One region of the Mesorhizobium sp. M0016 genome, then DNA from elsewhere that is predicted to be linked to it. Evidence: predicted binding sites of a transcription regulator. Region 1 holds the regulator's gene; each other region holds the start of a gene.
The links. The regulator LexA, encoded in region 1, represses DNA repair genes until DNA is damaged. The targets are predictions, from matches to a motif close to TGTTCNNNNTGTGTTCNG.
Positions count from the first base shown of each region.

Region 2: parE (DNA topoisomerase IV subunit B) is a predicted target of LexA. The motif match lies at 2,767-2,784, and genes of this name have one in related genera.
Region 3: NKJ88_RS02845 (putative DNA modification/repair radical SAM protein) is a predicted target of LexA. The motif match lies at 2,851-2,868, and genes of this name have one in related genera.
Region 4: NKJ88_RS04480 (YifB family Mg chelatase-like AAA ATPase) is a predicted target of LexA. The motif match lies at 2,953-2,970, and genes of this name have one in related genera.

Region 1 is NZ_JAMYVM010000007.1:56,132-64,042, reverse strand. It holds gene NKJ88_RS12730 (AMP-binding protein) at 1-973, shown strand, start outside; gene kynA (tryptophan 2,3-dioxygenase) at 970-1,806, shown strand; gene kynU (kynureninase) at 1,913-3,157, opposite strand; gene NKJ88_RS12715 (GntR family transcriptional regulator) at 3,326-4,090, shown strand; gene lexA (transcriptional repressor LexA) at 4,295-5,077, shown strand; gene NKJ88_RS12705 (ComEC/Rec2 family competence protein) at 5,071-7,527, opposite strand; gene arr (NAD(+)--rifampin ADP-ribosyltransferase) at 7,639-7,911, opposite strand, start outside.
Region 2 is NZ_JAMYVM010000006.1:162,618-170,528, reverse strand. It holds gene NKJ88_RS11620 (FUSC family protein) at 1-539, opposite strand, end outside; gene parE (DNA topoisomerase IV subunit B) at 642-2,696, opposite strand; gene cpaB (Flp pilus assembly protein CpaB) at 2,954-3,859, shown strand; gene NKJ88_RS11605 (type II and III secretion system protein family protein) at 3,938-5,338, shown strand; gene NKJ88_RS11600 (hypothetical protein) at 5,343-5,609, shown strand; gene NKJ88_RS11595 (CpaE/TadZ family protein) at 5,655-6,869, shown strand; gene NKJ88_RS11590 (TadA family conjugal transfer-associated ATPase) at 6,866-7,911, shown strand, end outside.
Region 3 is NZ_JAMYVM010000002.1:9,117-17,027, forward strand. It holds gene NKJ88_RS02835 (glycerate kinase type-2 family protein) at 1-3, shown strand, start outside; gene NKJ88_RS02840 (UdgX family uracil-DNA binding protein) at 142-1,611, opposite strand; gene NKJ88_RS02845 (putative DNA modification/repair radical SAM protein) at 1,614-2,849, opposite strand; gene NKJ88_RS02850 (glutamine synthetase family protein) at 3,081-4,466, opposite strand; gene NKJ88_RS02855 (aspartate aminotransferase family protein) at 4,502-5,884, opposite strand; gene NKJ88_RS02860 (hypothetical protein) at 6,040-6,492, shown strand; gene NKJ88_RS02865 (WD40 repeat domain-containing protein) at 6,494-7,468, opposite strand; gene NKJ88_RS02870 (CobW family GTP-binding protein) at 7,717-7,911, opposite strand, start outside.
Region 4 is NZ_JAMYVM010000002.1:335,532-343,442, forward strand. It holds gene gshB (glutathione synthase) at 1-405, shown strand, start outside; gene NKJ88_RS04470 (glycosyltransferase family 2 protein) at 498-1,571, opposite strand; gene NKJ88_RS04475 (glycosyltransferase) at 1,756-2,820, shown strand; gene NKJ88_RS04480 (YifB family Mg chelatase-like AAA ATPase) at 3,066-4,598, shown strand; gene NKJ88_RS04485 (malate synthase G) at 4,804-6,975, opposite strand; gene NKJ88_RS04490 (hydantoinase/oxoprolinase N-terminal domain-containing protein) at 7,098-7,911, opposite strand, start outside.

The DNA.
Region 1 (7,911 bases):
CGACCTGCTGATCGTCGCCGACGCCTATGCCCGCGAAATCCTGGAGGTGACGCCCGACGACATCTTCGTGGGCTCCCCGCCCCTTGCCTTTACCTTCGGTCTTGGCGGGCTCGCCATCTTCCCGCTGCGTTTCGGCGCCGCGGCGACGCTGCTGGAACAGGCGACGCCACCCAACATGATCCACATCATCGAGACCTACAAAGCGACCATTTCCTTCACCGCTCCAACCGCCTATCGGGCCATGCTCAAGGCCATGGATCAAGGCGCTGACCTGTCCTCGCTGCGCGTCGCGGTTTCGGCGGGCGAGACGCTGCCGGCGCCTGTCTTCGAGGAATGGACTGAGAAGACCGGCAAGCCGATCCTCGATGGGATCGGCGCCACCGAGATGCTGCATATCTTCATCTCCAACCGCTTCGACGACATGAAGCCGGCCTCCACCGGCAAACCCGTCGGCGGCTATCAGGCACGCATCGTCGATGACGAGATGCGGGAGCTGCCGCGCGGCTCTACTGGCCGGCTGGCGGTGCGCGGCCCGACCGGCTGCCGCTACATGGCCGATGCCAGGCAAAAGGACTATGTCCGCGATGGCTGGAATCTCACCGGCGATACGTTCACGCAGGACGAGGATGGCTTCTTCCACTTCGCCGCGCGTTCCGACGACATGATCGTCAGCGCCGGCTACAACATCGCCGGCCCCGAGGTCGAAGCGGCGCTGCTCTCGCATCCCGACGTCGCCGAATGCGCGGTGACCGGCGCCGAGGACGGTGAACGCGGCCAGATCGTCGAGGCGCATATCGTGCTTGTGCAAGGTGTTTCGCCGGACGCATTGACCGTCAAACGCCTGCAGGACCACGTCAAGGCAACGATCGCGCCCTACAAATATCCGCGTTCGGTGAAGTTCATCGACGCCTTGCCCAAAACCCAGACCGGCAAGATCCAGCGCTTCCGGTTGCGCGCGGAGAAGAGCAATTGATTAAGCCGCACGATCCGGCGTCCGATGGCGCGCAGATGTCGTTCAAGGAGCGGATGTCCTACAGCGACTATCTGCAGCTGGACAAGGTGCTCGATGCGCAGGCGCCGCTGTCTTCGGCCCATGACGAGATGCTGTTCATCATCCAGCATCAGACATCGGAATTGTGGATGAAGCTCGCTTTGCACGAGATCGGCGCCGCGATCCGCTCTATCCGCGCCGACCGCCTCGAACCGAGCTTCAAGATGCTGTCTCGCGTCGCGCGCATCTTCGAGCAGCTCAACAATGCCTGGGACGTGCTGCGCACGATGACGCCAAGCGAATACACCGAGTTTCGCGACGCGCTCGGCCAATCCTCGGGCTTCCAGTCGTGGCAGTACCGCGCTATCGAGTTCATGGCCGGCAACCGCAACCTAGCCATGCTCGGGCCGCACAAGCACCGGCCCGATCTTACGGACAGGCTGGAAGCGATCCTGGCCACGCCGTCGCTGTACGACGAGGCGCTTCTGCTTTTGGCGCGCAATGGCTTCGACATCGGCGCCGATGCCGGGCGCACGGACTGGCGCGAGACGCGCGTCGAGAACGAAGACGTGCTGGCTGCCTGGCAAACCGTCTACCGCGACCCGCAGCGCTACTGGATGCTCTACGAACTGGCCGAGAAGCTGGTCGACTTCGAGGATTACTTCCGCCGCTGGCGCTTCAACCACGTCACCACGGTCGAGCGCATCATCGGCTTGAAGCGCGGCACGGGCGGCACCTCAGGCGCCTCCTATCTGAAGAAGATGCTGGAGGTTGTGCTGTTTCCGGAGCTCTGGACGGTCCGCACCCGGCTCTAGAGCATTTCACCGTTTAACGTAAACGGCGAAATGCTCTAGCTCTTTGATTTGACGCAATTGCGGACGGAAAACCGCTTCACACTTTTCCTGAAATTGCTCTAGTTCCTCAGGTGACCGCGGTCTTCACCGCGAAGCGGGCGTCCTGCCAGGCGCCGGTGCGCAGAATATCCTCCAGGACTTCGACCGCCTGCCAGACATCGCCATATCCGACATAGAGCGGCGTGAAGCCGAAACGGATGGTCGACGGCGCCCGGAAATCGCCGATCACGCCGCGCTCGATCAGCGCGCGCATCACCTGATAGCCATGCGGATGGAGGAACGACACCTGGCTGCCGCGCTGGCTGCCGTCGCGAGGACTTTCCAGTTCAAGCCCGTAGGCGCCGCATCTGGCTTCGACGAGCTGGATAAACAGGTCGGTCAGCGCGATGCTTTTTCTGCGCACCGCCGCCATATCGACGTCGTTCCAGATATCGAGCGCGCCCTTGAGCGCCCGCATCGACAGCACCGGCTGCGTTCCGCACAGGAAGCGGCGAATGCCGCTGCCGACGGCAAAGCCCTGCTCGAAGGCAAACGGCCGCGCATGGCCCCACCAGCCGCTGAGCGGCTGGCTGATATCACCATGGTGGCGCTCGGCCGCGTAGATGAAGGCCGGCGAGCCCGGGCCGCCATTGAGGTATTTGTAGGTGCAGCCGACAGCGAAATCGGCATTGGCACGGTCGAGTTCGACCGGCAAGGCGCCGGCGGTGTGGCAGAGATCCCAGATGATCAGCGCGCCGGCGTCATGTGCCTTGCGCGTCAGCGCCGCCATGTCGCGCAACTGGCCGGATTTGTAGTTGACGTGGTTGACCAGGATGACGGCAACGCTGTCGTCGATCAGGTCCTCGATTGCGGCCGCGTCGACGCCCTCCAGCCGCAGCCGCGTTCCCGGCCGGGTCGAGGCGACGCCTTCGGCCATGTAGAGGTCGGTCGGGAAACTGTCGCCCTCGGCAACGATGACCGACCGATTCGGCCGCATGCCGAGCGCGGCGTGCAGCAGCTTGTAGATGTTGATCGAGGTTGTGTCGCAGACCACCGTCTGCCCGTCAGCCGCGCCGATCAGTCGTCCGAGCTGATCTCCCAGTTCCACCGGCATGTTGAACCAGCCAGCCGTGTTCCAGGCGCGAATGAGGTCGTGCGCCCATTCCTGCGTGGCGGCCTGTTGCAATTCGCTGAAGACGGCTGGTGACGCGGCACCCAGCGAATTGCCGTCGAGATAAATCACGCCTTGCGGTAAGACAAAGCGTCCACGCATGGAGCGCAGCGGATCGGCGGCATCCATTGCTTCGATTGCAGCGAGATCGGGTGTCATCATGATCCGGCGCCCCTCCATGGACAAACGCGCGCGGCGGAGCCTGCCCGCCCAAACATGCCGGCGATCTTGAGTGGTCGCCCTTGAGCTGTCAAACATTATATATAATTCACCCATTGAAAGGCTTTGATATATAATACTCAGCCGAGCGTTTATGTCTGATGGATCACGATGCTGGATGACGAGCAGACCTCGAAGACGGAAGTGGCCTATCGCCTGCTCAGGCGCGATATTCTTGCGACCCGGCTGGCGCCTGCCGCGCCGTTGAAGCTGAGCACGCTGCGCAACACCTACGGCATCGGCTGGACGCCGTTGCGCGAGGCGCTGTCGCGGCTGGAGGCGGAACGGCTTGTGACCGCCATCAGCAACCGCGGGTTTGCGGTCGCTCCCGTCTCTCGGGCGGAGCTCGAGGATTTGGCGCGTGCGCGGCTGGTGGTCGAACTGCCCCTGCTGGTGGAATCGGTCGAGAAGGGCGACCGCGAGTGGGAAGACGCGGTCGTTGCCGCCCACTATCGTCTCTCACGGTGCGGGTCTGTTCTCGACGATCCATCGGATGATGCGGTCGACGCGTGGTACGAAAAACACGAGGCCTTCCATGCGGCGCTGCTCAGTGCCGCGACATCCAGCTGGCTGCTGCGCTTCAATGCAACGATTTCCGACCAATTGCATCGCCATCACCGCTTTCTGGGTCTGGCCCCGACGCTGCGCGCCGCCGCCGGCCGCACGGATGGGCACCGGAAGGCCGTGGCGGCCCTGCGCGACGCCGTGGCGATCGAACACCATACCGCCCTGATGGAAGCGGCCCTCGATCGCGACGTCGAACGTGCGAAAACTCTGATGACCGCTCACATCGGCTACACGCTGCGGGTCTATGCCCAGAGCGAACCCGGCGCGGATGCTGCGCAGCCCCGTCCGAAAAGGAAGCGGCGATCGTAGCCGACGACGCAGGCCACTTGTCTTCGTTTCACCCCGTTGCTGGCAACTGGGCGCAGGCGGCGCTCGCAGCGCCGAACGTTACGCTGAACAAAACGTCAACACATTCATTAAACTTTAAAAGGTTGCGGAACACAACTGGAACAGATAGTGTTTGTTCTGGGTTTGTTTTTTCTGATTCTGGTTTCAGAACCCTTGGGGGCCGCGATGCTGACGCGCAAACAACATGAGCTTCTGATGTTCATCCATGAACGCCTGAAGGAGAGCGGAATCCCGCCGTCCTTCGACGAGATGAAGGAAGCGCTCGACCTCGCCTCCAAGTCCGGCATCCACCGACTGATCACAGCGCTTGAGGAGCGCGGTTTCATTCGCCGGCTGCCGAACCGGGCGCGCGCGCTGGAAGTGCTGCGGCTACCCGACTCGATCGCACCAGGCCTCAACGCGGCGAGGAAGTTTTCGCCGAGCGTCATTCAGGGCAGTCTTGGTCAAGCCGGCCAAGGGCAAGGCGGCCAGGGACAAGGCGGGATGGGCCAAGGCGGTCTCGGCCGCCAGATCAGGCCGGGCTCGCCGTCGCGTTCGATGTCTGCCGGCAATGACGATGCCGTTTCCTCGATTTCAATCCCGGTGATGGGACGCATCGCCGCCGGCGTGCCGATCGACGCCATCCAGCATCAGACCCATTCGATCTCGGTGCCGCCCGACATGATCATGGGCGGTGAACACTACGCGCTCGAGGTCAAGGGCGATTCGATGATCGAGGCCGGCATTTTCGATGGCGACACGGTCATCATCCGCAATGCCGACACAGCCAGCCCCGGCGAGATCGTGGTGGCGTTGGTCGACGATGAGGAAGCGACCCTGAAACGCTTCCGCCGCAAGGGCGCCTCGATCGCCCTGGAAGCCGCCAACCCGGCCTACGAGACCCGCATTTTTGGACCGGACAGGGTGAAGGTGCAGGGCAAGCTTGTCGGATTGATCCGGCGCTACTGAGCCGGCTTGGGTTTGTACTTTTCACGCTGGTTGTAAGGCGGCAGGCCGCGCGCGTCGCGGGAGAAGCGGCGTTGCTCGTGCCAGGGGCGATACGGCTTGTCGACGGCGAACCGGATGGTTGGCGCTGCCGCTGCCGATTGCGGATCGAAGAAGACGGCGGCGCTGCCGTCGCGGGCCAGCTGTTTCTTCGTCACGACCAGGACCAGCGGGTCGCGGCACGGATTGTAGGCGGTGGCGTCATCGATGACGATCAGGCTCGCGAAGGCACAGGCCGGCCGCGCCGTCTTGCGGTCTTTCGCAAGAGCTACAATGGCTCCGGAAGGGTGTCGAGCGATACAGAGATCGCCGGTGCAATAGAAGGGCGAGCCGGGCGGCAGATCGAGCGGATCGAGATCGAACCGCGTATCTGTTGCCTCGAAAATCTCGGGCGGGACAATGGTTTCGGCCCGCAGCGCCCGTTTCCAATTGTCCGTGGTGAATTCGTTGGAGCGTTCGCGGTTGAGGGCGAGTTCGCCGCCACCGATCGGCATGGCCACCAAATGTGCGTCCTCGGATATGAGCACGTCGGGCGTAAGCACCTGCGGCACCGTCAACAGGCCGGCCAGCGCGAAAGGCACGGCCGCCAGCCTGAGCCAGGTGGTGGCCATGGTGGCGATGACGAGGGCGACTGCCACCAACAGCACCGAGCGGATGGAGATCAGCCCGACGGCGTCGACCGGCGAGCGCTCGGAAATCCAGGCCGATATAGCGATCATCGCCATCAGACCCTTGCCCATCACATAGAGGAACGGCCCGTCGGCGCCGAACGGCATCGCCAGTGCGCTGAGCACGGCAAAGGGCATGACGATCAACGAAACAATCGGCATCACGGCCAGATTGGCGATCAGGCTGAGCGGCGACACACGCTGAAAATGCCAGATGGCGAACAGCAAGGTTGCACTGCCGGCGATGATCGAGGTCATGGCGAGGCCGCCCATGGCCAGCGCGAATTTTCGCGACAGGAAGCCGACGAAGGAGCGCTTTGCCAGCGGCGTTCTCACCTTGTCGGCGCGGTAATCGGCCCAGCCGGCATAGGCGCCGACAAGGGCGGCTGTGGCGGCAAACGACATCTGGAAGCTGGGACCGACCACCTCGTGCGGCGACACCAGGATGACGGCAATGGCGGAGATCGCCAGATTGCGCATGGTGAGCGCGGCACGATCGAAGAGTACCGCGACCAGCATGACCGCTAGCATGATGAAACTGCGCTCGGCGGCGACCACGATGCCTGAAATGACGAGATAGGCGGCGATGGAGACGAGTGCTGCCACTGCTGCATATTTCTTGACTGGGCGGCGCGAAGAGAAATCGGGAAACAGCGCAAAGGCGCCACGCAGCAACGCCATGATGGTGCCGGCAACCAGCGCCATGTGCAGGCCGGAGATGGAGATGATGTGGTAGATGCCGGTGCGCCGCATCGCTTCGTTGACCTCGTCCGGGATGCCGGCGCGCACCCCGACAATCAACGCCGCGGCAATCTCGCCTTCGGCGCCGCCGATCTTGCCCCTGATATGGTCGGCAATGTTTTCGCGCGCGTTCTCGATTGCCGAGGAGAGCCGCGCGGTCAGCGGCGGCGGCCCCTGCGTAGCAATGGTTTTCGGATTGCCGAGAAAGAAGCCGCTGCCGCCGATACCGGTGAAATAGCTGTCGAAGGAGAAATCGTAGCTCTCCGGCCGCACCGGACCGGTCGGCGGCAACAGCCTGGCATAGCCGGTGATCAGGGAGCCGGCGGTCATATCGGCGGGAACGGTCCGCGCCGAGAGCCTGACCCGCTCCGGGGCGTAACGCAGCTCGGGGTAAGCGGTCGAAACCACGTCGAGCGTCAGCCTGATGCGGCCGCTTTCCATCTGTTCGAGACTGACGACGCGGCCGGTCAGCCGTGTCTGAATCTCGGAGCCGAGCATCTGCGTTCCGGCGCGCCAGGTCTCGACTTTGGCGGCGACGACGCCGAGCGCGCACAGCATCGCGGCCATGCAGAACAGATGCGTCCTCGGCCGCGATCGCGTGGCGACAGCGCAACATGTCGCCAGCACCACAATGGCGATTGGCTGCGCAAAGCCCGGCTCGCCGGCCAGCGAGAAATAAATGATGACGCCGGCCGCCAGGAAAACCGGCACCAGCAGGAAGGCGACGCCCCGGTCGAGCTCCGTGTTGGCGGCCACGGCAAGGCTGCGGCGGAGCGCGGGCCATGACGGACGGCGAAGCCGTCTGCGCAGACGGGCGATAGATCCGGGCGCTGTGACTTGCGCCGGCAACGCGTGACCGGGCAGCGCAGGCGCGACGCCGGGATGCGGCTCAGGGAGCGCGAGGGGCAGCGGCTCGGCATAGGGACTATCGGCAAACAGCGAGCGTTCGCTGACGCTTGCCTCGGCGCCTTCGCCTTCCTTCGTGCCCCGGCCACGTCCAGCCATCGGGTCTGCCCCTTGCGCCCCAGACCCCTATGCTACATGAACGCGCAAAGCGCGAAAGTCCGCGTGATCGCGTCCACCGCGCCGGAATTGACCATCACTCGCCAAGGACGCTCAATCCTCAATCATATCCCGGCCCTCCGCCCTCAGGCGAGCAAGCCCATCGTGCATTGCCTTCAATTGTTCGGGTGTATGACCCTGCCATTCAGCGAGCTCCCCCAGGATGAGTAACGGATCACGGGAGCGGTAGGATTTCGTCGGATTACCGGGAAATTTTTTATCGGTCAGGTTAGGGTCATCCATGAAAAACCCCGTCGGCTTTACGATGTAAATCCTTTGACGACCGTCACCCGTTGCAAGCTCTGCTCCCCAGATGGCGGCTTCCAG
Region 2 (7,911 bases), on a different contig from region 1:
GCGTCAGCGGCCAGCTTGGGCAGGATCAGCCGGCTGGTCAGGCCGGCGCAGACGATGCCGAGCACGATCTCGGCGCAGCGCGCGACAGCGAGATCGACGATCACATGCGGCTGGCCGAAAGCCGGCAGCCCAATGATCATCGCGGTATAGCCGGCAAGTGCGGCGCCATAGGCTTCCGGATTGCGCAGCAGCGACGAAACCAGCGTGCACAGCCCAATCCAGACGGACAGCGCCGTGACCAGCAGCCAGGGATTGGTGCCGAAAACCGAGGTGATGCCGATCGCCGCAAGTCCACCGGCCAGCGTGCCGAGCAGCCGGTAAAAACCTTTCGCCAGCACCATGCCGGCGACCGGCTGGGCGACGATGAAGACCGTCATCATCGCCCATTGCGGGTGGTCGAGTTTTAGCGCGTAAGCAGCGAGAAGCGCGATCAGACCGGCCGAAACCGTGCGCAGGGCGAAAATCCAATCCGAGCGCGTCGGCTGCGTCAGGCCCGCCAAACTGGTTTCGAAGTAGCTCTTCAGCCGCGCCCAGATCATAAGCTGGTCTCCGTATCGGAAGCGCAGGCTAGAGCAGTTCCAGGAAAAGTGTGAAACGGTTTTCCGCCCGGAACTGCGTCAAAACGAAGAGTTGGCCAGCGCTCAGATATCCAGCACTTCCGTCGCGGCGAATTCGGCGCGTTCCTGGATGAAGCGGAAGCGGGCTTCCGGCTTGGTGCCCATCAGCGCGTCGACAGCATCCTTGGTCGCCGCCACGGCGTCGATGACATCGACCCGGAGCAGCGTGCGCTTCCTCGGGTCCATGGTGGTTTCCTTGAGCTGCGCGGCCATCATTTCGCCCAAGCCCTTGAAACGGCCGATCTCGACTTTGGCGCGGCCGGTGAATTCGGTGCGCAACAGCTCGTCCTTGTGCGCATCGTCCCTGGCATAGGCAACCTTGCCGCCTTGCCGGATCGAATAGAGCGGCGGCACCGCCAGATAGAGATGGCCGCCATTCACCAGGTTCGGCATTTCCTGGTAGAAGAAGGTGATCAGCAGCGAGGCTATGTGAGCGCCGTCGACGTCGGCGTCGGTCATGATGATCACGCGGTCGTAGCGCAAATCCTCGTCGCGGTATTTCGAGCGCGTGCCGCAACCGAGCGCCTGAATCAGGTCCGAAATCTGCTGGTTGGCGGCTAGCTTGTCGTTGCCGGCGCTGGCGACGTTGAGGATTTTTCCGCGCAGCGGCAGCACCGCCTGGCTGGCGCGGTCGCGCGCCTGCTTGGCCGAGCCGCCGGCCGAGTCGCCTTCGACGATGAACAGTTCGGCGCCCGCGGCGGCATTCTGCGTGCAGTCGGCGAGCTTGCCGGGAAGGCGCAGCTTGCGCACCGCGCTCTTGCGCGACACTTCCTTTTCCTGGCGCCGGCGCACCCGCTCGTCGGCGCGCGCAATCACCCATTCCAGCAGCTTGGAGGCTTCCTGCGGATTGTCGGCCAGCCAGTGGTCGAAGGGATCGCGGATGGCGGTCTCGACAATGCGAATGGCTTCGATCGTTGCCAGCCTGTCCTTGGTCTGGCCGACGAATTCCGGCTCGCGAATAAACACCGACAGCATGCCTGCCGCCGAGATCATCACGTCTTCGGAGGTGACGATCGAGGCGCGCTTGTTGCCGACCAGGTCGGCATAGGCCCGAAGCCCGCGCGTCAGCACATTGCGAAAGCCGGCCTCATGCGTGCCGCCTTCGCCGGTCGGGATTGTGTTGCAGTAGGAGTTGACGAAGCCGTCACCGCCGAACCAGGTCACCGCCCATTCCAGCGAACCGTGGCCGCCCTGCTTCTCGCTCTTGCCGGCGAAGATTTCGCGGGTCACCTGGAAATCATCGCCGAGCGATGCCTTGAGATAGTCCTTCAAGCCGCCGGGGAAATGGAACTCCGCCTTGGCCGGCGTCTGGTCCTTTTCCTTGATCAGCGATGGGTCGCAGCTCCAGCGGATCTCGACGCCGCCGAACAGATAGGCTTTCGAGCGGGTCATGCGATAGAGCCGCGCCGGCTCGAAGGCGGCGCCCTTGCCGAAAATCTGCTCGTCGGGATGGAAGCGGATTTTGGTGCCGCGCCGGTTGTGCACTTCGCCGAGCTGCTCCAGCCCGCTCACCGGAACGCCGCGCGAGAACCTTTGGCGGTAAAGCTGGCGACCGCGCGCGACCTCGACTTCGAGATGGTCCGACAGCGCATTGACGACCGAGACGCCGACACCGTGCAGACCGCCGGAGGTCTCATAGACCTTGCTATCGAACTTGCCGCCCGAATGCAGCGTCGTCATGATGACTTCGAGCGCCGGTTTCTTGAATTTCGGATGCGGATCGACCGGAATGCCGCGGCCATTGTCGGTGACGGTCAGAAATCCGTCGGCCGACAGCTCGACATCGATGAAGGTGGCATGGCCGGCGACCGCCTCGTCCATCGAATTATCGATGACCTCGGCAAACAGATGGTGCATCGCCTTGTCGTCGGTGCCGCCAATATACATGCCGGGACGGCGCCGCACCGGCTCCAGCCCCTCCAGCACCTCGATGTCGGCGGCGCTATAGCCCTCGCTGCCGTCCTTGGTCGCGGCAGGACGCTTCGTGGCCTGCACCAGCGGGTCGGCCGGGCGCGAAGGTGTCCGAGCCGGTTGGGGCTGCTTTTCCAGATTGCCGAAAAGATCGTTGTTGTCGTCCATGCCTGCCATAGAATCCGGTGCCGCGAATCACCCGTCGATACTGCCACGCTTTTCGGCGCCAAGCGACGGAAGTTCCTGTTACGTTCGGGGATTAAACCCTTCTTATCCTAAAACCTTTCGATAACCAAGCCGGCGGAAATAGGTCCGTGCGGAGCGGGCGCGATTCCTGAATCTTTAACAAAGCGGCCTAGCGTCGCCTCAACAAAACAAAAGACCACGAATGTCAGGGGTTGGTTGTGAGGGGCAAGGCCATAACGATGATTGGCATCGCTGCCGTCTTCGGCGCGATTTCAATCTTTGCCGCGGATTTCTGGGTGAAAAGCCAGGCCAAGGCCGATGCCGAAGAGAAAACGGCGTCGATCCCGGCGCCCGCCGTCCCCAAGGTCGTCTTCAAGACCATCGTGGTGGCCAACGCGCCGCTGCGTTACGGCATGGAGCTTGACCGGGCGCAGCTCAGCGAAATCCCATGGTCCGAGGATTCGGTGCCGCAGGGCGCGTTCACCACAGTCAATGCATTGCTCGCCGAAGGCAGCCGCGTGGTATTGTCGCCGATCGAGATCAACGAGCCGGTGCTGATCAGCAAATTGTCGGGGCCGAACGGCCGCGCGACGCTGTCCAACATGATGACGCCCGGCATGCGGGCGGTGACAATCCGCACCGACGAGATCGCCGGTGTCGGCGGCTTCGTCATGCCGGGCGACCGGGTCGACGTGGTGCTGACACGCGATGCGGGCGAAATCCAGGAAGTGGCCAAGAACGCGCAGGGCGCTGCCGGATCGACCGTTACCTCCGAGATCGTCGTCTCCGACGCTAAGGTGCTGACCGTGGGGCAGGGCGCCGACGAGCGCCAGACCGCACCGCAGATCGCCAATTCCGTCACCATCGAGGTGACGACCGAAGGCGCGCAGAAAGTGGCGCTTGCCCGCACCGTCGGCACCTTGTCGCTGTCGCTCCGCTCGGCCGCAGACGGAGGGGCCGCCAAGGACGGCGTCACCACCATCTCGTCCTTCGGCGGATCGGTCGCCTTCGGCGTCCAGGCCGCTGCCGGCGCGCTGTTCACTGCCGCGACCAAGGAGCCTGAGAAGCCGAAATTCAAGACGATCATCGTGACGCGCGGCACGCAGGTCGAAGAATACCAGGTTCCTGCGCGGGACCAGCAATAACTGCCGGTGGGGACCGGGCGAGGGACGGGACAGATGTCGGGACTTCATGCATTTCAGACGACGAAAGGACTGCGCCCAATGCGGGCGCTCGCGATAGCGGCTTGCCTCACCGCGGCCGCAATGCTCGGCCTCAGCGCGCCAGCCAAGGCCGACAACGATATCGTCCATGTCTCGTCGACAACGAATGCGTCGATCAAGGTGGCCAAGGGCAAGCCGAAGACGGTCATGACCAATGCCGCCTTCTATCAGATCGTCATCGGCGATCCGGAGATCGCCAACGTCAATCCGCTGACCGACAAATCCTTCTATGTGCTGGGCAACAATCTCGGCACCACCGGCATCGCGCTGTTCGACGAGAACAAGCAGTTGGTCGGCACCGTCGACATCGAGGTGACGCTGGACACCGACCAGCTGGCCAGCACCATTCGCGCCAGCGTGCCGGACGCCAAGATCAAGGTCGGCTCGGCCAATGGCCGCGTCGTGCTGTCGGGCGAGGCCGATGACGCGGTCGCCGCCGAGAAGGCAAGCAAGATCGCCAGCCGCTTCTCCGGCAATGAAGAAGTGATCAATTCGGTCAACATCTCGTCCTCGCAGCAGGTTCAGCTCAACGTCCGCTTCGTCGAGATCAATCGCCAGGCCGGACAGGATCTCGGCGCCAAATACAGCGCCAATTTCGCTTACGGCATTGGCGGGCGCGACGTCACCCTCGATCCTGGCACGGTGCCGGGAGCCGGCAATGGCGAGATCATCGGCCGGCTGCTGTCCAACGGCCTGTCGATCGACGTCGCCATCAAGGCGCTGGAGGAACGTGGTCTCGCCAGGCGGCTGGCCGAGCCGAACCTGATCGCACGCTCGGGCCAGACGGCAAGCTTCCTCGCCGGCGGCGAGTTCCCGATCCCGGTCTCCGAGGACAATGGCAAGATTTCCGTCAGCTACAAGAAATACGGCGTCAGCCTCGACTTCACGCCGACGGTTCTCAAGGACGGGCTGGTGAGCCTCGACATCGCGCCGGAAGTGTCCTCGATCGACGCTTCGGCCTCCTACAATATCGGCAATATCTCGGTCCCGGGCTTTATCGTGCGCCGCGCCAAAACATCCGTCGACCTGAAGAATGGCCAGAGCTTCATGATCGCCGGCCTGCTGCAGTCACAGAACGACATTACCACATCGCGTCTACCCGGCCTCGGCAAGCTGCCGGTGCTCGGCTCGCTGTTCTCCTCCAAATCCTATCAGCGGCGCGAGACCGATCTGGTGATCATCGTCACCCCCTATCTGGTCAAGCCGGTCGATCCGTCGAAGAAGCTGCTCGAGCCGACCGACGGCACGCAGCCGGCCAGCAATGTCGACTATTTCCTCAACAACACCGAGGAAGTGAAATCGTCCGAAGCCAATCGTGCAGTGGCAATGGCCAGCGGCAGTACGCCACAGCCGGCCGCGGTCACCACCGTCGGGCATTTCCTCGACCTGCCGAAGGATTGAAGCCATGCGCGTGGAATCATGCATCGCCCTGCTGATCGCCGGCCTCGCCGGCGGCTGCACCAGCGACGACTATGTCCGCTCCGAGGGACCGACGATTGCCGCCGGCAACGCACAGGCCGCCAATACGGCCATGCAGATGGTCGATCCCTGGAAATACGGCGTCCAGAACACCAGGCTGCTGGTGCCGGCGCAGCGCAGTGAGGCGGCAGTCAACGCCGCCGACCAGGCTGCTGCTGCCAAGGCCGTGCAACCGACAGCGACAACCGATTGATTTGCCCCGGTGATTTGACCGGGAATGACCTGACAGGCTGACAAAATGGCAAGCGGCATCAAGACCAAGAAGATCCTGCTGGTGTCCAGCGACCGGACCTTTGCGCAGGATACGCGCACCGCGTTCGCGGCCTCGGAGGTGATCCAGCTTTCGACCGTCGAGAAGAACATTACCGAACTGCGCGGCGAGGTCCAGGAAGCCGATTTCGGCGCGCTCATCGTCGACATGGATGCGGCAAAGCTGGAAGAGATCGAGTCGCTGCAGCGCATCATGCGCCGGCTTGAAGGCCGCGTTCCGGTGGTCGTCGTCACCCAGGAATTCAACGCAGCCGCAGTGCGTATCCTGGTGCAGCTCCAGGTCGCCGATTTCCTGGTCAAGCCGATCACCACCGCCGATCTGGTGCGGTCGGTCGTGCGCGCGCTGCAAGGGCCGGGGCGCGAGGAAAACACCGAGTCGCAGATCTATACCTTCATGCCGGCCGCCGGCGGCGTCGGCACCACGACGCTGGCGCTGCAGACCGCCTTCCAGCTGCATCATTCGGTGACGCGCGGCGCGTCGACCTGCGTGGTCGACCTCAATTTCCAGCAAGGCGCCTGCGCCGAATATCTCGACCTCGAGCCGCGCTTCGACATCACCGAAATCGAGAACCAGCCCGAGCGCCTCGACCGTCAGCTGCTGGATGTGATGCTGTCCAAGCATGCGAGCGGGCTCTGCGTGCTGGCGGCGCCAACGCATCCGTCGGAAATGCGCTCGTTCAAGACCGATGTCGTGGTGCGCATGCTCGATCTCGTCTCGGCCTATTTCGATAACGTCGTCATCGACATGCCGCGCACCTGGTTTCCGTGGACGGAGACGGTGCTGCTCGGCTCCAACAAGCTCTACATCGTCGCCGAAATGACGGTGCCATGCCTGCGCCACACGCAGCGGCTGATCCAGGCGGTCTACGAGACGGCCGGCAAGGAAGTGAAGCCGAACGTCATCGTCAATCGTTTCGAGCAGAAGATGTTCGACAACGGCATCAAGCAGGCGGATGTCCAGGAAATCCTGGGCGAGCATTTCGTCGGCGGCATCTCCAACAATTACCGGCTTGTGCGTGAAGCGGTCGACCGCGGCGTGCCGCTGCATGAGATCGACCCGAACGCCAATGTCGTCAACGATCTGAAGAGGATCATCCTGCCGGAAGAAGCCGTGGTGACGCCGGAGAAATCGCGCTCGCTGTTCGGCATCGGCAGGGGCCTCCTGAAGAGGAAAGCCGGATGACCAGCCGCTTCTCGACCCTGCAGAACCGTGACGTCCGCGCGCTGAAGCCGGCCGAGGCGGCGCCGGTCGCGCATCACGCCGTGGTCATCCCGACGAACCGCAAGGCCTTGCCGCCGAAGCCGGAGACAACACCGGGAAAAAGCGCCAACAAGGTGCTCGATGCCCGCGTGCGCATCCACCGGCTGCTGCTCGAGGAAATCAACCTGGTCGCGCTGGAGCGCCTGCCCAAGGATGAGATGCGCCGGCAGGTGCAGGAGTTCGTGTCGGAAAAGACCCGCCAGGAGCGTATGGCGATCAACACCGTCGAACTTGAAGCGCTGGTCGATGACATCGTCGATGAGATGGTCGGCCTCGGCCCGCTGGAACCGCTGCTCAAGGACCCCGACATCAACGACATCCTGATCAACGGCCACCAGAACTGCTTCGTCGAAAAACGGGGCAAGCTGCAGCAGGTCCATATCCCGTTCAAGGACGAGGCGCACCTGTTGCGCATCGTCAACAAGATCGTCGCCGCCGTCGGCCGCCGGGTCGACGAATCGCAGCCGATGGTCGATGCCCGCATGCTCGACGGCTCGCGCTTCAACGCCGCCATTCGCCCGGTCGCCGTCGACGGGCCGCTGGTGTCGATCCGCAAGTTTTCAAAGAACAAGCTCGGCCTGCACAAGCTGGTCGAGTTCGGCGCCATCACCCAGAACATGGCCGAGGTGCTGGCGGCTGCAGTCCACGCCCGCAAAACGACCATCATCTCGGGCGGTACCGGCACCGGCAAGACGACGATGCTCAACGCATTGTCAGCCTTTATTCCGGAAGACGAACGGTTGATCACCATCGAGGACGCGGCCGAACTGCAGCTGCAGCAGCCGCATGTCGCGCGCATGGAAACGCGCCCCGCCAACATCGAAGGTCATGGCGAGCTGAAGCAGCGCGACCTGGTCAAGAACGCGCTGCGCATGCGCCCTGACCGCGTCATCCTCGGCGAGTGCCGCGGCGAGGAGGCCTTCGACATGCTGCAGGCGATGAACACCGGCCATGAAGGCTCGAT
Region 3 (7,911 bases), on a different contig from region 1:
TAATTCGGCCGTGGCGGCCGAAGTTTCCAACGTTGGATTCACGACCGTGAAGCCACTCAGCTTCGTCATCCCTGGGCGAAGCAGGAGCGAAGCTCCTTGTTCCGCCCGCGGATGACGATGTCGCTGAGGCTTTCGCTCATCTCACGACCCCATCAGCCGCTTCACCTCTTTCATATCCTTTAGGAACCGCTCGCGCTCAGCCTCCTTGTCCGTCGGCTCGTGAATGCGCAGGATAAAGGACGGGTGGATGGTGATGAACACGCGCAAGCCATCCTCGCGTTCGATCAACTGGCCGCGCATTTTCGTCACGGCAATGGCCTTGCCCAGCAGCGACAACGCCGCCGTTGCCCCAAGCGCCACGGCGAGGTCCGGCTTGATCAGCTCAAGCTCCCGGCCGATCCACCAGCGGCAGGCCTGGACTTCGCCGGTATTTGGCTTCGAGTGGATGCGGCGCTTGCCGCGCGGCTCGAACTTGAAGTGCTTGACGGCGTTGGTGACGTAGACTTTTTGCCGGTCGACGCCTGCGTCATCGAGAATTGCATCGAACACTTTGCCCGCTGGCCCGACAAAAGGTTTGCCGGCGAGATCTTCCTGATCGCCAGGTTGTTCGCCGACGAAGACCACTTTGGCGTCATCCGGCCCCTCGCCGAACACGGTCTGTGTCGCGTCGCGCCAGAGCGGGCAGCGACGACAACCCTTTGCAGCCTCGCGCAAATCGGAAATCGTCTTGGCATCGTCTTCATCCGGCGCCTCGGCCGGCTCGGGCTTCGGCCAATGTCTTGCCTGCAGCTTGGCGTGGTGCGGCGCCGGCGTCGTCGGTTGTCTGGCAATCATGGCTATAGCGGCCTCGTCCGCTCCTGCGATCAGATCTGGAATGAGCGAGGCCTCGGGAAGGTTCCGCCAATATTTCTTCGGCATCTCCTTCTGCATCGCCTTCACCTTGAGCCGCGCCGGGTTGAAGATGTTCTGGAAATAGGTCAGCCACAACGCCTCGGTGTCGTCCTGATCGGGTGCATCGCCCTTGGCCGCACCCGGGCCGATCGCCAGCCTTTCGCCATTCCAGTCGGCGGAGGCATAGGGCGTCAGGACGGTCCAGCGCATGCCGGTGAACCGCCGGACGAAGAAATCCGCGTTGCGCTCGACAATGAAATGCTCCGGCTCGAACCAGGCGACGTAGCGCTCGTCCTCGCCGTAGCCGATCTTCCGGAAGCGTACGAAGGCATGCATCTTATGGCTGTCGCGCCGCACCGCCTTTTCCATGGCTTCGAGCCGCCTGGTGTCGGGATCGGATGCGATCGCCAGCAGTTTCGGCTCGGTGCGCAGGCGACAAAGCATCCAGTAGAGAAAGGCAAACCGGCCGGGGTCGGAGTGGCAGAAGGCGGTTTCGGCATGGGCGATGAACTCGCGCGGGACGGTAAGCTGCGCGCCCTCTGGCACCGCCGGCAAGGCATCTCGAGGATCATTGGCGTCGGACCCGACACCCCAACTAATATCCTCAGGCCGGACCTCATTCAGCGTCAGACGCCGTGCCGCATCGCGCCAACCGGCGAAATCGGTCTGGCTCGCTAGCCGGACAGTGTATCGGGCAAGGTCGAGCTGGGCCGGCTGCATGGTCAAAACAGCGACAGTTGTTCGCAGGACTTTACGATCGTATCGCGCAGGCCTGTCTTGTCGGTGAGTCCGCCCGGCGACCAGCCTTCGGCGATGATGAAGGGCCTCAGCTTGGCGATCGAATGGCAGATCCGTCCGACATCTTCCAGCCGCATACGTCGGTGGCGGCGGGTTTCAAGGATCTTCGCCACCACCTTGGTGCCCAGACCCGGAACCCGCAGCAGCGCTTCCCGATCGGCGCGGTTGATGTCGACGGGAAACCTCGCCCGATTGCGCAAAGCCCAGGCGAGCTTGGGGTCAATGGCGAGATCGAGCATGCCGTCGCTGCTGCCGGCGAGGATTTCCGGCTGCGAAAAGCCGTAGAAGCGCATCAGCCAGTCGGCCTGATAGAGCCGGTGCTCGCGCATCAGCGGCGGTTTCTGGAGCGGCAGCGACGATGACGAATCCGGGATCGGGCTGAAGGCGGAGTAATAGACGCGCCGCAGATGGTAGCTGCCATAGAGCCGCGCACTGGAGTGCAAGATACCGTCGTCGGATGTCTTGTCGGCGCCGACGATCATCTGCGTCGACTGACCTCCGGGCGCAAAGCGTTCGCGCTTCTTGGTCCGCAACGTCGGCTCGGCCTTTTCCTCCATCTTCCGGCGCAGGTTCGCCATGGAAAGCCGGATCGTTTGCGGCTTCTTCTCCGGCGCCAGTTTCTTCACGCCCTCATCGGTCGGCAGTTCGACATTGATAGACAGCCGGTCGGCGTAGAGCCCGGCCTGCTCGACCAGTTCGGCCGAGCTTTCCGGAATGGTCTTCAGATGAATATAGCCGGAGAATTTTTCGTCCAGCCGCAGCCGCCGCGCCACCTCCACCATCTCGGCCATGGTCTCGTCCGGGGAGCGGATGACTCCTGAGGACAGGAAGAGGCCCTCGATGTAGTTGCGCCGATAAAAGTCCATGGTCAGCTTCACCACCTCGTCGATGCTAAAGCGGGCGCGGCGCACATTCGATGACGAGCGGTTCATGCAGTAGCTGCAATCGTAAATGCAGAAATTGGTGAGCAGGATTTTCAGGAGCGAAATGCAGCGGCCATCCGGCGCGTAGGAATGGCAGATGCCCATGCCTTCTGTGGAGCCGATACCGCCGGATTGGAGCGAATCCTTCTTCGCCGAGCCGGACGAAGCACAGGAGGCGTCGTATTTGGCGGCGTCAGACAGGATTGCCAGCTTTTCACGGACGGTGGGCGCGCTCATCCGTTCATGATATGTTCTTGAAGGCTGCAGCGCCACCTCATTTGATGCAGGCGGCGAAAAAGTGATCGCCGCCCGCCGTCAGGGCAATCAGAGACCGTTTCGAAATTCGCTCTGGCGAGTCATATGGTGGTGGTTTCGAGAACCGAAGCGCAGCGGACATTTGGTCCGTGAGCATCGGAAGCGCAGAAACCACCATCGATGGCCGCCGGAGTAGAATTTCGAAACGGTCTCTCAGACCTCGTGCAGGTAGAGGTGGTAGTCCAGCTCGCTCACCGTACGCGCGACGCGCAGATACTCCGACTGCTTGATCGCCACGAAGGTGCGATGCAGATCCTCGCCAAGCGCCTCTTTCAGGAAGCTCGAGGCCCGCGCCGCCTCGATCGCGGCGCGCCAGTCGACCGGCATGGTCGTGCGCGTGACAGCGGCTTCATAGCCATTCCCAGTGGTTTCAGGGCCGGGGTCGAGGCCTTCGTCCAGACCCTTGATGATGCCGGCCAGCACCGTTGCCGCGATCAGGTAGGGATTGGCGTCGACGCCCGACGGCCGGTGCTCGATGCGCCGGTTCTTGGCGTCGCCGGCCGGCACGCGCAGCGCCACCGAACGGTTGTTGACGCCCCAGGTCGGCGCCACCGGCGCATAGGACTGCGAGACGAAGCGCCGCCAGGAATTGGCGTGCGGCGCAAACACCAGCATCGATTCGGCCATGGTCTGGATCAGCCCGCCGAGCCCCTGCAGCAGCGGCAGCGACCAGCTTTCGCCGCCGGCTTCGGCAAAAACGTTGCGGCCGTTCTTGTCCTGCAGCGAAACATGGAAATGCATGCCGGAGCCGGCATATTTTTCGATCGGCTTGGCCATGAAGCAGGCGGTAACACCATGGCGGCGCGCCTGCGCCCGCACCAGCCGCTTCAACATGACGAGGTCGTCGGCCGCCCGCATGACATCCTTGCGGTAATTCAGCGTCAGCTCGTACTGGCCGGGCGCGTATTCCGAAATCACCGTTTCGGCCGGAATGCCTTGCGCCTTAGCCGCGGCATAGATGTCGGAAAACAACGGCTCCATGCCGTGCAGATGGTCGACGGAATAGACTTCCGTCTTGGCCGAGCGGCGGCCGTCGAGCACGGCGTCCGCCGGTTTTACCTTGCCGTCGGCGTCACGCTCATTGGCAAGCAGGAAAAATTCGAGTTCGAAGGCGCCGGCGGGATAGAGGCCCTTGGCCGCCAAGATGTCGACCTGCCTGGCCAGCGCCAGCCGTGGGTCCGACGACATAGGCTGTCCCTCGAGATGGTACATCGCCATCAGCAACTGGCCGCGCGGCGGGTTCGTGCCGTAAAGCGGCACCAGCGTGCCGGGGATCGGCCATGCCCTGAGATCGCCGTCTCCAGTCGTCCAGATCAGCCCGGTTTCGTGCACATCCTCGCCGGTGATGTCGAGGCCGAGGATCGAGATCGGCATGTGGCGGCCGCCCTCGAAGATGCTTTTCAGCTCATGCCGGCGCACGATCTTGCCGCGGCCGACCCCGTTGGCGTCGGTCAAGACGATATCGAAGGCTTCGATTTCGGGATGGGCGTCGAGAAAGGCTTGCGCCTCGGCGGGCGTCGAGCCCGAAGGTGAAGTCATGATTAGTGTACTCGAGTTTGGCTTGGCAGCTTGTCTCATGCCGTCAGCCTTGCCGCAACCGTGGCGAAGGCGGTGATCAGCCGGTTGACCTGGGCGCCGGTGGTGGCCGGTGAGATCAGCATCATGTTGTGAAAGGGCGCGATCAGCACGCCCTGGTTGACCAGCGCGACATGGATAGCCGCCTCAAGCTCCGGCGCATGGGCAGTCTCGGCTTCGGCGCCGTTCCTGAGCGGGCCAGGGGCGCAGATGAACTCGACGCGGGCGCCGACGCGGGCGACATGCCAGGGCAGATTGTAGCGATCGATGACGCCGGTCAGCCCGGCATCGAGCCGCAGGGCGAGGCGATCCATCCGGGCATAATTCTCCTGCGTCATCACCTCTTCGAGCGTTGCGCGCATGGCTGCGAACTGCAGCGGGTTCGCCGACAGCGTCGTGCCCATGCCGGAATAGCCCGGCTCCTTGGTTCGGTTGTAGTCGGCATAGCGCGAGGCGACCTCGTCGCTCATGCCCCACACGCTTGCCGGCACGCCACCGGCGATCGGCTTGCCCAGCACGAAAAGGTCGGGCTGCAGCCCGAATTTTCTGGTGTAGCCCCCTGGGCCGGTCGAGATGGTGTGGGTCTCGTCGATCAGCAGCAGCGTTCCTGCCGCGCGCGTCAGTTTGCGCAACGCGTCGTGAAAACCCGGATCGGGCAGCACCATGCAGGAATTTGTCAGCACCGGCTCAGCAATGACGCAGGCGACATCCTTGTCCTTGAGCGCTGCTTGCAGCGCGGCGACATCGTTGAACTCGATGACCTTCGCCATCTTGGTCAGGTCGCGAAACTCACCCGCCAGCCCCGGCCGATTCACGGGCTTGCCGTCGACCATCCGGACCATCGTCTCGTCGACCGAGCCGTGATAGCAGCCGTTGAAGACCAGGATCTTTTCGCGGCCGGTGACGGCGCGGGCGACGCGCAGCGCGAAGCGGTTGGCGTCGGTGGCGGTGGTGGCGATCTGCCAGAACGGCAGACCGAAACGCTGTGTGATCAGCGGCCCGATGGCCAGCGCATCTTCCGAAGGCAGCATATAGGTCAGGCCGCGCCCGGCCTGGCGGCGGATGGCGCGCGCCACCGGCGGCGGCGAATGGCCGAACATCGAGCCGGTGTCACCGAGGCAGAAATCGTCCAGCCTGTTGCCGTCGATATCCGTGATGGCGGCGCCCTTGGCGCTTTCGACCAGGATCGGGAATGGCGTCGGCCAGTCGTTCATCCAGTGCATCGGCACACCGCCGAAGAAGCCTGGCAGGCCGTTACCGACCTTGGCCTGCGATTTCGGCCGCGCCTTGCGGAAGGTGTTCGCCTCGCTTGTCCGCAATGCAGCGATGCGGTCACGGCTGATACCGTCGATGGATGCTTTTGAACTGTTCGTGCTGTGCATGAAATCCCTCTCGGCCGGCACACTACCCAATTGGCGACGGCAACCGCAATTGGCCGTGTTGGTGCCCTGCATTGGGTCAGCAGCAAGTTCGGCAGACTTGACCTTCCGGCGCAGTCGGGCGCCAATGCGATCGGGTCTGTGGTTTGGGGAGAAAAATGCGGACGATCATCTGCGCTATTGCGCTACTCTTGTCGGCCGCTGCGGCTTCCGCATCGGGCGGCGTCTGGTGTTCCGTCGATGACAAAGCGGTGCAATTCGAGGTCGGCGCCGGGGTCACCAGAGGTATGGGCGGCCCGACCTTCAATTTTCGCGGCGATCTCGAGATACTTGGCCGGCCGGAAGGCGACAGTCTGCGCAAGACCGTCTTCGAGGATTCCGACCTCACCCAGTACTGGCTGGACGACAAGGAGTTGCGGCTGAACGTCTACCACGAGCATCAGCTCGGAGATAAATTCAACTCTGTCGAACTGACGATCCTGACCAAGACCAGTGACGAGGGCGTCTATGACGGCCGGTACACGCTTGCCGTCTACGACAACGCCGCCGACACGGAACAGGACGGCAAGCCGAAAGAATTGACCGGCAAGGTGTCGTGCGGAGCCGAATAGGTCACGCCGAGATATCGATGACGCCGCAGTCGCCGGCGGCACTGCCGAAGGCGACCCGGCGCTCTTCCTTATCCCACATCATCGCGGTGATGGCGCCCTTGCCCGGGCGGCGCAACAGCACCTCTTTGGCATCGGTAAAGCGCACCGCCATGACCATGCCGTCATCATAGCCGACGGCGACGACATCCTGGCTCGGATGGCAGGCAACCGATGTCACCATGGCGTTGCCGCGCGTGCCGAGCTCCAGCGGCGCCTTGCCCATCGGGCCGTCCTTGCCCGAAAACGGCCAGACGATCGCCGCCGGCGCGCCGGAACTCGCCAGCCATTTGCCCTTCACGCTCCACGACAGGCTTTTGACCTTGCCGGGATAGCCGGTCATGCGCATGTGCTTGCCGTCGGCGAGCTTCCAGCCATGCAGCGCGTTTTCCTGCATGGTGGTGACGAGGAAGGCGCCATCCGGCGAGAAGGTGACGCCGGTATGGGCACCGGCCCATTCCAGCTCCACCGGCTTGCCCTCGGCGGCCGGGAAATGCAGCGTCGCGCCATTGTAGCGGGCGACGCCGAAGCGTATGCCCTTGGGGGAGAAGGCCAGCCCCTCGACCGAACGCGGATGGGCAAACTCTTTGGTCTTGCCGTCGGCAAAGCGCACGAACGCAGTCTTGCCTGTGGCATAGGCGATAGCGCCTTGCGGCCCGGCGGCGACGCTGGTGATCCACTTCTTGCCGGCGCTCGCCAATTCGCCGACGGTGCCACCTGCGGTGACAGCAAAAATCTTGCCGTCCTCGCCGCCGGTGATCAGGCGGTCGTTGGCGGCGTCATGGAACGTGGAGAGCAGGCCGTCATTGGCCTGAATTGCCTTGTGGCCGTTGTCGAGCCTATGAACTGTCCCATCGGCCAGCGCAAAATGCGGCACGTTGTCGAGGAAGACGGCGGCAAGGCAGTGACCTTCCAGGTCGAGGGGAGCAACTGTGGGCATCAGGACCATTCCAATGAAGCTGTCACCACTCCCGGGAAGCCATTGAGGCGGCCAGGCCTGGCGTCAACCTTCCCCTTTGTGGGAGAAGGTGGATCGGCGCGCAGCGCCGAGACGGATGAGGGGTGTTGGACGGATCGCCGTCGGTGCCGAGCTGGAGCACCCCTCATCCGACCTCGCTTCGCGAGGCCACCTACTCCCACAAGGGGAGAAGGAAGAGCGGGCAGCGCTAGCGCCATAGAGTCCGGAAATCAAGCCGCCTGGCAGGCGTCAAAGCTCTTCTTCAGCCGTTCGGCGTCAAGCTCGCGGCCGATGAACACCAGCCGGCTCTCATGCTTTTCGCCGTCTTTCCAGGCGCGCTGGTGGTCGCCTTCGATGATCATGTGCACGCCTTGGATGACATAGCGCTCGTCGTCGCCCTTGAGCGCGATGATGCCTTTCAGCCG
Region 4 (7,911 bases), on a different contig from region 1:
CTCGAAATGTTCGCCCAGCTGTCACGCGAGCCCTACATCGTCCAGCGCTATCTCAAGGACGTACGCAAGGGCGACAAGCGCATCATCCTGATCGACGGCGAGGCGGTCGGCGCCATCAACCGCGTGCCGGCCGACCACGATTCTCGCTCCAACATGCATGTCGGCGGCCGCGCCGAAAAGACCGAGCTGACGGAGCGCGAACGCGAGATTTGCGCCCGCATCGGCCCGTCGCTGAAAGAGCGCGGCTTCATCCTGGTCGGCATCGACGTGATCGGCGACTACATGACCGAGATCAACGTGACCTCGCCAACCGGCGTGCGCGAAGTGCAACGCTTTGGTGGCGCGGATATCGCCAGCCTGTTCTGGGACGCGGTAGAGGCGAAGCGGCGGAATTTGGCCGCGTAGTGTGCGTTGCTACGGAGGACTTTGGTGGGTCCAGAGAAGCATCGAAAGATGCTCTTTATCGGGTAAGACTGCCGAGCAAGCGGCTCATCAAATCAAACTATGTCCCGGAAGCGCCGAGGCCTCAGTTTCGGAGGAAGGAGACCGATAAGTCTGGTCTGCAATTTTCGCTGTGGTGTTGCCCAGTCTTTCAGCAGAAAACCCGCATCGGAGTTCTTTTCCAGCAATGCAAAAGCCGCAGACAGTCCGATCAGGTCGACCAAGGTCCTGCGCATTGAGTGGCGGGAGATTAAATGCGCCAGTCCCGGCGCCACTTCGCACCAACGATTGGCCAGTGCCCGCCGTATCGCTATTTCAGTATCAGGCGACATCCTGCCGAGGCCAACTCCGGTACCCAGGATGCGCCCGTCCGCCCAGCCATTGCCGCCGTGAAGCCGATAACTGCCAAGAGCCCGCCCAATCCTCACGGTTCCGCCGATCATATGGGCGGCACGAGCCATATAACCATCGGCACATATCCTTATTTCGTCCGGATCGGATGGACGCATGATTTCAAGCGGAGCTCGACGAAACATCATCCCCGATGTGGTTGACCAAAACCAACCCACGGTACCCCGATCAATAAATAATAATGTCGGGTCAGCTTCGGTGTCGACATGCAGGTAGCCGCTCATTTTCGGCATCGATCGCGGGTCGTTCAGGTGGAATACGGGATGACCGCCCGCAAGCAGGTTGCCGGCCGTATCTATCACCACCTCATCGGAGCTCGACATTGCCGCGATACGGGTTTGGCTGAGATGCGCTCTCACATGGCATTCTATGAAGTCAGGATGCCAAGCATCGTCACCGTCAAGAAAGGAGATCAGGGGCCCGGCTGTCGCGTCAAGCCCGGTCATCATTGCTGTCAACTGCCCGCCATTTTGCAGTCGGGGCAGAAAGCGGAAACGACTGTCGCCAAGCTGGGACAGACACTCTTCAATCCTTCGGCGGGAACCGTCGGTCGAAAAATCATCGACCACCACGCATTCGAACGCAGTGTATGTCTGCGCCGCTACGGATCGGATCGCAGTGTCGATGAATGCCTCTTGATTGAAACAGCCTACGCAAACGGATACGGTTGGTAGCGCGATGTGAGAACCAGCTCCGCTTGGGACGATGTTTTCTTTCAAGAGGCGCTTCTCCGTACACCAGATTTGATCGCCTGAGATATTCCGTCGATCAAATGGCGGTGTTTCTTTGCCAAATTTCTCTCTATCGAAGCGAGTTTTTCTCCGCACTCAAGATCGCAATTGCCGCATGTTGACCCTACAGCACGGGTATCGCCCTCCTACCAAATTCGAGATTGTCAGAGCCATGCTGCGTCATGGCCACAACCTCAGAAAAGGGCACCCTTCCGCGAAGTCGCAACCTGCTCTTCAGGCCAGTTTGCTGTCGGACGATCCGTTCATATCCTATTCGGGAATGTCCGGTACGCCGCTCGGACTAGCAAGTCATATGCCTTTCCGTCCACGCAGCCACCGCGCCTGGTTTCTCATCTCGCCAACCTGGTCCATCGAAAACAGTGCTAGCGTCAAAACCATCCGGACCTATGCCGTTCTGCATAGACTCAAGAACCCCCGTCACTCGCTAATCTTCCTATCCAACACTCAGGCAGAGGCTGATCTGTTGAACCAGTCCGGCGAGGCCGCCGTCCTGCACAACAAGACGTCAACAACCTCCGAACACATATTCAGGCCTCTCGATGACGTCCCTGTAGAATTTGATGCAATCTACAATGCGCAGCTGGCTCCGTGGAAGCGCCATGACTTGTCGCTTGGCATCCAGCGTTGCGCATTTGTCTTCTATCGAGATTCAAGCGGATCCTCCACGACGGAGTCGGAAAGAGCGCGAATAAATCGGCATAGGGAGCTCGCGCCGCATCACGTCTTTATCAACGAGTTTGACGGCACCGGCAAGCCTGTCCGATTGGCACCGGCTCAGGTGAACACGCATCTAAATCGTGCAGCCGTGGGAATCTGTCTCTCTCACCTGGAAGGACCAATGTTCGCAAGCACGGAATATCTTCTCGCGGGGCTTCCAGTGGTCACGACGCCGAACCATGGCGGCCGAGACCTTTATCTGGATGATGACTATTCGCTTACAGTTCCACCCGATCCTCGATCCATCGCGGAGGCTGTCTTAGCGCTGAAGGAGCGACGAATTCCCCGGGATTACATTCGTTCGCAAACTTTGAAACGAATCGAACGAGACCGCGGGCGGTTCATAGACCTTGTAAACGAGATTTTTCTGGAGAGCGGCTCTTCGCGCCGGATCGCCCTGCCTTGGCCTTTCAGATATCCTGTCATGGAGTGGCTTCCACCGCAGGTCGCGATCGATCGATCGCTTTCAGGTTCGGTCGATGCCTTCATCACCGCTTAGAAGCAACACCCTCAGATTGCCGAAGGGCCTAGGCGCTTGTTAACGCGGTCGAGGAGGCGGAGCAGCCGTTCCATTTGGCTTAACCATCTTCCGTTTTTGCAACCGGCACAGCGCGCTGCAACCACGATCGCATGTTCCTGTAATGTTCTTGCCTTGGCCTGAAATCTATGGTTGTCTTGTCCCTGACGTCGCTCGCGGTCTGAACCACAAGGCCGAGGCGAGCCGATATCCGGGGGCAGAGCAAGATGGTGGCGCGGGTTCGCACGGTGGCTTTCCAGGGCATCGAGGCCGTGCCGGTCGATGTCCAGGTGATGATCGCGCCGGGCAAGGTCGGCATGCAGATCGTTGGGCTGGCCGACAAGGCGGTGGCCGAAAGCCGCGAGCGCGTGCAGGCGGCACTGCATGCGTCGGGGCTGTCGATGCCGTCGAAGAAGGTGACGGTCAACCTGGCGCCTGCCGACCTGCCCAAGGAAGGGAGCCATTACGACCTGCCGATCGCGCTCGGCCTGATGGCAGCACTCGGCGCCATTCCCGGCGACATGCTGGCCAGCTATGTCGTGCTCGGAGAATTGTCGCTCGACGGTACCATTGCCGCGGTGGCCGGTGCGCTGCCGGCGGCGATCGGCGCCAATGCCGAGGGAAAAGGCCTGATCTGCCCGTTCGGCTGCGGGCCGGAAGCGGCCTGGGCGGGCAAGGATTTCGACATATTGGCGCCGCGCAGCCTGATTGCCATCGCCAATCATTTTCGCGGCACGCAGGTGCTGTCGCGGCCCGAGCCCGGCATCCATGTCTCGGCCCGCGACCTGCCCGACCTCTGCGACATCAAGGGCCAGGAAAGCGCCAAGCGGGCGCTGGAAGTGGCGGCGGCCGGCGGCCACAATCTGTTGATGGTCGGGCCTCCCGGCTCGGGAAAATCGATGCTGGCGCAGAGGCTGCCCTCAATTCTGCCGCCACTGGCACCGAAGGAACTTCTTGAAGTCTCGATGATCGCCTCGGTGGCCGGCGAGCTCGGCGAAGGCAAGCTCACCGACCGGCGGCCGTTCCGCGCCCCGCACCATTCGGCCTCGATGGCGGCAATGGTCGGCGGCGGCATCAGGGCGCGGCCGGGCGAAGTATCGCTTGCCCATAACGGCGTCCTGTTCCTCGACGAGTTTCCCGAATTCACGCCGCAGACCTTGGATGCGCTGCGCCAGCCGCTGGAGACCGGCGACTGCATGATCGCGCGCGCCAACCACCGCGTCACCTATCCAGCGCGCATCCAGCTGGTGGCGGCGATGAACCCGTGCCGTTGCGGCATGGCCGGCGAGCCCGGCTATCGCTGCCTGCGCGGCGAACGCTGCCGCACCGATTACCAGGCGCGCATCTCAGGCCCGTTGCTCGACCGCATCGACCTCAGGATCGAGGTACCGGCGGTCTCGGCCGCCGACCTGATCCGGCCCGACCGAGCGGAGAAAAGTGCCGCCGTCGCCCAGCGCGTGGCGCGCGCCCGCACCATCCAGCGCGAACGGTTCGAGCGGCTCGGCGTGACCAGCGCGACCACCAACGCGCATTGCTCGCCTTCTGTTATCGAGGACATCGCGATGCCGGATGCCGCCGGCCTGTCTCTGTTGAAGGACGCCAGCGAAAAGCTCGGCTTTTCCGCGCGCGCCTATCATCGGGTGCTGAAAGTGGCGCGCACGCTGGCCGATCTCGAAGCCAGAGAAACCGTCGGCCGCATTCACCTGGCCGAGGCGATTTCCTACCGCATGATGTCGGAGCGGGTGGCGCAGGCGGCGTAACGCTCCTCCTTGAGGGGAAGGTGGCCCCGAAGCGGCAGGGTGGGGGTCGCCGAAGAATGGTCGATCTTTTTGGAGCCGAGCCGAGAAAGGGCCTCTGCAATGACATTGCTTGTAGTGTCGTCCGAAGGGAGTCGCCGCACTTCACGCAGGACCCCACCCGGCCCTTCGGGCCACCCTCCCCTCAAGGGGGAGGGAAACGCAGGCGCTAATTCGCCCGCTCTTTCGCCTTCAGCTCCAGCCGCCGTGCGTGCAGCACCGGTTCCGTATAGCCATTCGGCTGCTCGCGGCCCTTGAACACCAGATCGCAGGCGGCCTGGAAGGCGATGGAATTGTCGAAATCGGCGGCCATCGGGCGGTAGAGCGGGTCGCCGACATTTTGGAGGTCGACGATCGCTGCCATGCGCCGCAGCGAATCCATCACCTGAATTTCGGAGCAGACCTTGTGGTGCAGCCAGTTGGCGATGTGCTGCGAGGAGATGCGCAGCGTGGCGCGGTCTTCCATCAGGCCGACATCGTTGATGTCGGGCACTTTCGAGCAGCCGACGCCCTGGTCGATCCAGCGCACGACATAGCCGAGAATGCCTTGCGCATTGTTGTCGAGCTCGCGCTGGATCTCGTCGGGGGTCCAGTTCGGCCGCACCGCCACCGGCACCGACAATATATCATCGAGCTTCGCCTTCGGCCGGCTCTTGAGCGCCGCCTGGACGGCATGGACATCGACCTTGTGATAGTGCGTGGCGTGCAACGTCGCCGCCGTCGGCGACGGCACCCAGGCGGTGTTGGCGCCGGCCTTGGGATGCTCGATCTTCTGTTCCAGCATCGCCGCCATCAGATCGGGCATCGCCCACATGCCCTTGCCGATCTGGGCATGGCCGGCCAGCCCGCATTCGAGCCCGGCGTCGACATTCCACGCCTCGTAGGCGGAAATCCAGGCGGCCTGCTTCATGTCGCCCTTGCGGATCATCGGGCCGGCTTCCATCGAGGTGTGGATCTCGTCCCCGGTGCGGTCGAGGAAGCCGGTGTTGATGAACACGACGCGTTCCTTGGCGGCGCGGATCGCCTCCTTGAGGTTGACGGTGGTGCGCCGCTCCTCGTCCATGATGCCCATCTTGATGGTGTTTTCCGCCATACCGAGCAGCGCTTCGACGCGGTCGAAAATCTCGACTGCGAAGGCGACTTCCTCCGGCCCATGCATCTTCGGCTTCACCACATACATCGAGCCCGCGCGGGAATTCATCCGACGCCCGTTGGCGCCGACATCGTGCAGCGCGATCAGCGCCGTCATCGCCGCATCCAAGATGCCTTCCGGCACCTCGTTGCCATCGCGGTCGAGGATGGCCGGATTGGTCATGAGGTGACCGACGTTTCGCACCAGCATCAGCGAGCGGCCAGGCAAGCTCAGCGCGCCACCACTGGGCGCGGTCCAGGCGCGGTCCGGATTGAGCTTGCGCGTGAAGGTTTTGCCGCCCTTGCTGATTTCCTCCGCCAGATCGCCCTTCATCAGGCCGAGCCAGTTGCGGTAGACGATGACCTTGTCCTCGGCATCCACCGCCGCGACCGAATCCTCGCAGTCCTGGATGGTGGTCAGCGCCGATTCCAGGATCACGTCGGCAATGCCGGCCGGGTCGGTGCGGCCGATCTGGTTGGTGCGGTCGATGAGGATCTCGATGTGCAGGCCGTTCTGGACCAGCAGGATGGCTTCCGGGTTGGCGCCGTCGCCGCGGTAGCCGGCAAATTGTTTCGGGTTGGCCAGTGTGGTGCCGCCGGCGCCGGCGCCGAGCCGCAAGGTGCCACCCGAAACCGTCAGCCCGTTCACGCCGGCCCATTTGCCCGAGGTGAGCGGCACGGACTCGTCCAGAAAACTCTTCGCCCAGGCAACCACCTTGGCGCCGCGCACGGGGTTGAAGCTTTTACCCTTCTCGGCGCCACCGGTCTCGGCAATGGCGTCGGTGCCGTAGAGCGCATCGTAGAGCGAGCCCCAGCGGGCATTGGCGGCGTTGATCGCATAACGCGCATTCATCACCGGCACCACCAGCTGCGGCCCGGCAACGGTGGCGATCTCGGGGTCGACATTGTCGGTCGACACGGAAAAGGCCGGCCCTTCGGGCACGAGATAGCCGATCTCACGCAAGAAGCTTTTGTAGGTCTCCATATCGATGGGCGCGCCATTGGCGCGGTGCCAGGCGTCGATCTGTTCCTGCATGGCGTCGCGTTTGGCCAACAACGCCCGGTTCTTCGGCGCGAGATCATGGACGATAGCCGAAAAGCCGTTCCAGAAGGCGTCGGCGGCAATGCCGGTACCCGGCAGCGCTTCGCCGACAAAGTCATGCAGTTCGCGGGCAATCCGCAATCCGGCGATCTCGACGCGATCGGTCATCAGGGCTTCTCCAGATGAAAGGCTTTGCGGCCTTTGGCATGTCAGGGGTGAAGGGTCAATTCAGCTTAGGGTGAAGGCGGGGAATTTGAAGCTGCTGATCTCTCCCCAAGGGGGGAGATTACCTAAACCGCAATCCTCGGCCGACCCGATGCAACCGCCACCACATGCGCTTCGATAAACATCCGTTGGGCCTCAACGGTAGACACCTTGAACTCGGTCGAAACGTCGATCTCGGCATTATCCGTGCCTGCATCCTTCGCCCGCTCGGCTACGATCGCCCGCACATCAGCCTCCGCTGCCGCGATCGCCTTGGCCTCGTCCGTGAAGTCGCGCACCGTTTGCCCCGACGCGACCCGGAACAAACCTTCCTTGGGCTGGCTGACGCGGGCTTCGGCCGAGACGCGGACCTGGCCGACGACGGCGCCGAGCGCGTTGGCGACGTCGGTATCCTCCGGCACCACGCACTCATTACCGACCAGCTCGGCCAAGCCGGCATAGTGCAGCGGCGCCGAGGCGCCGAGGCCAATGACCGGACGATCGAGCGCGACGCTGAGCCTTGCGATGCCGGGATGGGAATCGACGGCGCGCTGCACCAGCGCGTGCGCGACGGTGGCTGCACCATCCAGCCCATCCTCGGCAAAGGCTGTCTCCAGAATGTATTCGGCCGACCAGCGCGTGAGCGTCAGCAGCACGCGTTCGGAAATCACCTCCGGAGACGGCGCGATGTACTGGCCTCGCCCATCACGCTTGCGGGCAAACAGTTCGGCCCCGAGCCGGGCCGCAAGCGGGTCCCAGTTGGCCTGCTTGCCCAGCACATGGGCGGCATCCGAGGGGGTGAAGCCCGAGATATGCACCAGCCCGCGCGATACCAGCCGGTTTAGCGTCGCGTTCTGGGCGTTCGAGGTCAGCAGCCTATCGATGGCGAGCGGCACAGCG